2 regions of the Rhodoferax sediminis genome follow, and region 1 is predicted to be linked to the other one. Evidence: riboswitches for the same ligand, from Rfam matches in the RefSeq annotation. Region 1 holds a riboswitch; the other holds the start of a gene.
What was found. A riboswitch is a leader RNA that binds a small molecule or an ion and turns the genes downstream of it on or off. The one in region 1 is predicted to bind thiamine pyrophosphate.

Region 1 (3,409 bases):
GCGACAGCGGCCTGTCCAGTGCCGGGTTGATGCATGCCACCTACGGCAGTTTTTTTGCCCGCCTGCCGGTGCTGCTCAATATCGTGCAGCTGATTGGCTGGACCACGTTCGAGCTCGTGATCATGCGCGATGGCACGGCCGCCATCGGCAAACAGACCCTGGGTTTCGCCCTCGACGGACCGGCCGGTGTGCTGGGCACTACGCTGCTCTGGGGCGCCATGCTGACGGCCCTGATGGCCGGCTCCATGATCCGGCTGGTACGCCGGTTTGTGGCGCGTTTCGGGCTGCCGCTGGTGATTGCCTCCCTGTTGTGGCTGACGTGGCAGTTTGCCGGGCAGTTGCAGAGCCGGGGTTTTGCAGCCATCTGGGCCCGGCCCGGCGATGGCAGCATGGGGATGCTGTCGGCGCTCGATCTGGTGATTGCAATGCCGGTGTCATGGCTGCCGCTGGTGGCGGACTACGCGCGGCACGGCCGCAGCGGCAGGAGCGCGCTGGGGGGCACCTGGCTGGGTTACGCCGTTGCCAATATCTGGTGCTATGCGCTGGGCGTGCTGGTGGCCAGCGTCGCGCAGCCGGGGGACAACCTGGTAGGCGCGCTGCTGCTCGCACAGGGTGGGCTGATTGCGCTGAGTCTGATCCTGATCGATGAAATCGACAATGCCTATGGCGATGTCTACTCGGGCTCGGTGTCGGCGCACAGCCTTAAGCCATCCTGGAGCATCCGCCGCTGGGGCCTGTTGCTTGCGGTCCTGTGTACCGCCCTGGCGCTGGTGCTGCCAATGCATAGCCTGGAGCCATTCCTGCTGACTTTGAGTTCGGTGTTCGTGCCGCTGTATGGCGTGATCCTGGGCCGGCTGGGCTTCAGGAAGCGCCCCGAACCCGCGCCCTCGCCTCGCAAGATCGACGTTACCGCCGCCGTGCTGTGGCTGGCTGGTATTGCCATCTATCACGCGACCGCGGCTTGGGCGCCGCAATGGGGCTCCGCACTGCCGACCCTCGCGCTCACCTTTGCGCTGGCCTGGCTGACGCGCCCAAAACAGGTCTGAAAGGCTCGCTACGGCGTTGGCAGTATCCGCAGCGGCACGGGCGCGTGGCCGTGGTTCAAGGGGCCATGCCCGTGTCCCGTATGCACGCCCGCCCCCGCGGCGATCGCCGCCAGAATGTAGGCGCGTGCCTGCTCGACCGCTTGCGGCAAGGGCAGCCCCAGCGCCAGATACGCCGCAATGGCCGAGGACAGGGTGCAGCCCGTGCCATGCACGTTGCGGCTGGCAATGCGCGCCGATTGCAAACGCTGGCGCGCGCTACCGGCCTGCGCCAGCACGTCCACCACCTGATCTCCCGGCAGATGGCCCCCCTTCAGCAGCACCGCCCGCGCGCCTAGCGCCAGCAGGTCGCTGGCGGCCTGGTCGAGTGCTTCGACGCCACGGATGTCGCGCGCCAGCAGCAAGGCCGCTTCGTCCAGATTGGGTGTGACGACCGTCGCACGCGGAAACAGTTCCTGCACCAGAACCTGTACGGTCTCCTGGGCGATCAAACGGTCGCCACTGGTGGCGACCATCACCGGGTCCAGCACCACCTGCGTGAGCTGGTAGTGGTCAATCGCCCACGCAACCACCTTCACGATCTCGGGCGAGTGCAGCATGCCGATCTTCACGGCATCCGCGCCGATGTCTTCCACCACCGCCTGAATCTGGGCCTTCACCATGTCCGGCGGAATCCCATGGATGGCGCGCACGCCCACCGTGTTTTGTGCCGTGATCGCCGTGATGGCGGTCATGCCGTAGCAGCCCAGCGCGCTAAAGGTTTTGAGGTCGGCCTGGATACCGGCGCCGCCGCCGCTGTCCGAGCCGGCAATCGACAAAACCCGCGGATAGCGGCCGCCCGGCGGCGGACAAGAATCATTCATGGTCATTGCGAAAATTATGCGGCAAGTTGCAATGCGGCCAATGCCTGCGTGGTGTGATGTAATCTGGGGTACGGATGAAACAGGGGTGTCTGGCCAGTTTGGCTTGACTGAGATAAACCCTAAGACCCGATCCAGATCATGCTGGCGTGGGAAGTTTCCACCAATGAGGCCACCTCGTTTTGTCCAGCTGTTTTCTGCAGATGGACCCATGAATTTCCACTCTTCGTCAAAGTTGTCCACCTCGGTGGTATTGGGCGCCGGCCTGATGGGCCGGCTGCTGGCCGTGCAGCTCGCGCGCGCGGGCCATGCGGTCAAGCTGTATGACGCCGGCGGCCCGCAGGCTGAAGGTGCGGCTGCCCGTGTTGCGGCAGCCATGCTGGCACCGCTGGCCGAGTCCGCCGTAACCGAAGCCGGCGTGGTGCAAATGGGGCTGCATGCGCTGGGCCGCTGGCCCGCGCTGATCGCGCAGCTCGATCAGCCGGTGTTTTTCCAGCAGCAGGGCTCGTTGATCCTGTGGCACCGGCAAGATGCCGCGGAGGCCGCACGTTTCGCCGGCCAGATGAAAGCCATCCAACAGCGCATCACGGCGCTGCCGGTCGTGCAGCCGCTGGACGCAGCCGGCGTGGCCCGGCTGGAGCCCGCACTGGGTGCGCGTTTTACGCAGGGGCTTTATCTGCCCGGTGAAGGCCAGCTCGACAACCGCCAGTTGCTGGCGGCGCTGCTGCATCAACTGCAAACGCTGCAGGTCGAACTGCATTGGCACAGCCCGCGCGACCCAGGCGACTTCGATCCCGGCCAGCGCGGCCAGCCCGACTGGGTGTTCGACTGCCGCGGCCTGGGCGCGCGCGGCCAGTGGCCGGCCTTGCGCGGCGTGCGCGGCGAAATCATCCGGGTCCATGCGCCCGAAGTGACGCTGATCCGCCCGACCCGCCTGATTCATCCGCGCTACCCGCTCTACATCGTCCCCAAGCAGGACCATCTGTTTGTGATCGGGGCGACCGAAATCGAGTCGGACGATCTCTCTCCCGCCAGTGTGCGCTCCACCCTCGAGCTGTTGAGCGCAGCGTATTCAGTGCACACCGGTTTTGCCGAGGCGCGCATCGTCGAGATTGCTACGCAGTGCCGCCCCGCCCTGCCCCACAACCTGCCGGCCATCCGCCACCTGGGCCCGCGCGTACTGCAGATCAACGGCCTGTTCCGCCACGGCTTCATGATTGCACCCGCGCTGCTCGATGTGGTGATGGAACTGGTCACCACCGGCGAGTCCGCGTTGGCCAACACCTTTGCGCTGGGCCTTGAACAGGCCGAGGGGGTGGCCTCATGAACATCACCCTCAATAAAACGGCCCACGAAATCCACAGTGGCGCGACGCTCGCCGACGCACTGGCCCTGTTGCAACCCAAGCCGCCGTTCGCCGTGGCCGTCAACATGCAGTTCGTTCCCAACACGCAATATATGCAGACTCTGCTGCAGCCCGGCGACGACATCGAGGTGATTTTCCCG
Region 2 (3,409 bases), 1.6 Mb from region 1:
TGATGCTGTTCAGCTTTGCGCGCGCCTACTTCATGGTGGATATGGAGATTCCTTCGGCCTGGGTGCAATTCCTGCGCAGCCTGATGCCGCGCAAGCAGCGCACCGAAATCTACAACGCGCTGGGCCTGGCCAAGCAGGGCAAGACGCTGTTCTACCGCGATTTTTTGCAGCACCTGCGCTATTCCACCGACCGCTTTCGCATCGCGCCCGGCATCAAGGGCATGGTGATGCTGGTATTCGACTTGCCCTCGTTCCCGTTCGTCTTCAAGCTCATCAAGGATTACTTCCCGCCGCAAAAGGAAACCACGCGCGAGCAGATCAAGGCCAAGTACTTGCTGGTCAAGCAGCACGACCGCGTAGGCCGCATGGCCGACACGCTGGAATACCGCGAAGTGGCGTTTCCGCGCGAGCGCTTCGAGGACGATCTGATCGAGGAAATCCGCAAATTCGCACCGAGCCAGCTCGAGATCAGCGACCGCGACGGCGATGGCCATCTCGAGGTCATCATCAAGCACCTGTATATCGAGCGGCGCATGATTCCGCTGAACATCTACCTGCAGGAAGCCTTCGACGCGGGGCCGGGCGATCCGCACGCCAGGGCCCAGATCGAACGCGTCGTGATTGAGTACGGCAATGCCATCAAGGACCTGGTGGCCGCCAACATTTTCCCGGGCGACATGCTGTGGAAGAATTTCGGCGTCACGCGCAATGGCAAGGTGGTGTTCTACGACTACGACGAGATCGAGTACATCACCGACTGCAACTTCCGCCGCGTGCCCGAGCCGCGCAACGAAGAGGAAGAGATGAGCGGGGAGGTCTGGTACACGGTCGGCCCGCACGACGTCTTTCCCGAAACCTTTGGCCCCTTCCTGCTCGGCAATCCGCAGGTGCGCGCGGTCTTCCTCGAGCACCACGCCGACCTGCTCGACGCCTCGTTCTGGCAGGCGCACAAGGAGCGCATCGCGCAGGGGCACGTGTACGACGTGTTCCCCTATGACCAGAAGAAGCGCTTCAACCCGACGGACGGGGAAACCGATTTGTCGTAGTCGCGCGGCGGGGAAGAATCGCCTATACTGGCGCCGCCCGGGGTGCGCAGGATCTGCGCTGAGATGGTTTCCAAACCCGCGAACTTGATCCGGCTTGTACCGGCGTAAGAAGAGCCAGACGATGGTCTGTACGTCCCCTTGGGGGCATCGTGCCGTCTCCTTTCAGTTCGCATGGTTGTCGCCGTCCTTCGGAGCAATGTGCCATTGACCAGGAGACTTTGCCATGAATGCGCCCGACAAATTAGCCCAATTCATCAACCTGACCCGGGAGCCGCTGCCCGCGTCGCGCAAGCGCTACGTCACGGGCGCGCTGGGCATCAAGGTGCCGCTGCGCGAAATCCTGCAGAGCAACGGCGAAGCCGTCACGGTGTACGACACCTCGGGGCCCTATACCGACCCCGATGCCGTGATCGACGTGCGCCAGGGCCTGCCGACGCCACGCCAGCGCTGGATCGACGACCGGGGCGATACGGAGGCCTACGTGGGCCGCGTCCCGTTCGCGCTCGACGACGGCGCCAAACATGGCGAAACCGACACGCTGGCCGCTTTGCGTGCCCAGGCCGCGGGCCTGCAGCGCGCGCCGCGGCGCGCCCGGATTGGCGCCAACGTGTCGCAGATGCACTATGCGCGCCAAGGCATCGTCACGGCGGAGATGGAATACGTGGCGATCCGCGAGAACCAGAAGTTGGAGTGGATGCAGCAGTACCAGCAGGACGCCGCGCGCGAAAAGCGGCTGGCCGGCAACAGCTTCGGCGCGGCGATCCCGAAGGTGATGACGCCGGAATTCGTGCGCGATGAGGTGGCACGTGGACGCGCCATCATTCCGGCCAACATCAACCACACCGAGCTGGAGCCGATGGCCATCGGACGCAACTTCCTGGTGAAGATCAACGCCAACATCGGCAACTCGGCCGTCACCTCGAGCATCGAGGAAGAGGTGGAGAAGCTGGTCTGGGCGATCCGCTGGGGCGCCGACACGGTGATGGACCTGTCGACCGGCAAGAACATCCACACCACGCGCGACTGGATCGTGCGCAACTCCCCGGTGCCGATCGGCACGGTGCCGATCTACCAGGCGTTAGAGAAAGTCGGCGGCGTGGCCGAGGATTTGACGTGGGAGATTTTCCGCGACACCTTGATCGAGCAGGCCGAGCAGGGCGTGGACTACTTCACGGTACATGCGGGCGTGCGCCTGCCGTTCATCCACCTCACGGCGAATCGCGTCACCGGCATCGTCTCGCGCGGCGGATCGATCCTGGCGAAGTGGTGCATTGCGCACCACAAGGAAAATTTCATCTACACGCACTTCGAGGAAATGTGCGAGATCATGAAGGCTTACGATGTGAGCTATTCGCTCGGCGACGGCCTGCGCCCGGGCTCGGGCGCGGACGCCAACGACGAGGCGCAGTTTGCCGAGCTGCGCACCCTGGGCGAGCTCACGCAGGTGGCCTGGCGCCACGACGTGCAGGTCATGATCGAGGGGCCCGGCCATGTACCCATGCACATGATCCAGGAGAACATGACCGAGCAGCTCAAACACTGCCACGAGGCGCCGTTCTACACGCTGGGCCCGCTGACCACCGACATCGCCCCCGGCTACGACCACATCACCAGCGGCATCGGCGCCGCCATGATCGGCTGGTACGGCACGGCGATGCTGTGCTACGTTACGCCCAAGGAACACTTGGGCCTGCCGGACCGCGAAGACGTCAAGACCGGCATCATCACCTACAAGATCGCGGCGCACGCGGCGGACGTGGCCAAGGGCCACCCTGGGGCGCGCGCGCGCGACGATGCGCTGTCGCGCGCGCGCTTCGAGTTTCGCTGGATGGACCAGTTCAACCTGTCGCTGGACCCCGACACGGCGCGCAATTTCCATGACGAGACCTTGCCGAAGGATTCGTCCAAGGTGGCGCACTTCTGCTCCATGTGCGGACCGAAGTTCTGCTCCATGAAGATCACCCAGGAAGTGCGCGAATACGCCAAAACCCTGGGTGTGACGGACGAGCAGGCCCTGAGCGAGGGCATGCAGAGCATGTCGGAGGAGTTCAAGCGCAAGGGCGCGGAGATTTACATTCCGATCAGCAAGGCGTGAAAGGCGTGCCGGCTTGCATCGTGCCCTGATTCTGTCAAAATTGACGTTTACGTAAACGTCAACTATGGTTGATTCGGATCGCTCTTTTTTTGCAAGGAAAAAATCATGTCTGATTCCATCGTTATTGTCGGTGCGGCCCGCACCCCCATGGGCGCCTTCCAGGGCGATTTTTCCAGCCTCGCGGCGCACGACCTGGGTGGCGCGGCCATCAGGGCGGCGATGGAGCGCGCCGGCGTGGCGCCGGAGCGGGTGGGCGAGGTGCTGTTCG

Region 2: linked by a shared signal. The riboswitch ahead of thiC (phosphomethylpyrimidine synthase ThiC) and the one ahead of EUB48_RS09945 (FAD-dependent oxidoreductase) in region 1 are both predicted to bind thiamine pyrophosphate.

The regions. Positions count from the first base shown of each region.
Region 1 is NZ_CP035503.1:2,061,016-2,064,424, reverse strand. Features, by position in the region: gene EUB48_RS09955 (purine-cytosine permease family protein) at 1-1,046, shown strand, start outside; gene thiD (bifunctional hydroxymethylpyrimidine kinase/phosphomethylpyrimidine kinase) at 1,055-1,906, opposite strand; TPP riboswitch at 1,978-2,076, shown strand; gene EUB48_RS09945 (FAD-dependent oxidoreductase) at 2,115-3,230, shown strand; gene thiS (sulfur carrier protein ThiS) at 3,227-3,409, shown strand, end outside.
Region 2 is NZ_CP035503.1:417,427-420,835, forward strand. Features, by position in the region: gene aceK (bifunctional isocitrate dehydrogenase kinase/phosphatase) at 1-1,046, shown strand, start outside; TPP riboswitch at 1,075-1,175, shown strand; gene thiC (phosphomethylpyrimidine synthase ThiC) at 1,270-3,141, shown strand; gene EUB48_RS02010 (acetyl-CoA C-acyltransferase) at 3,247-3,409, shown strand, end outside.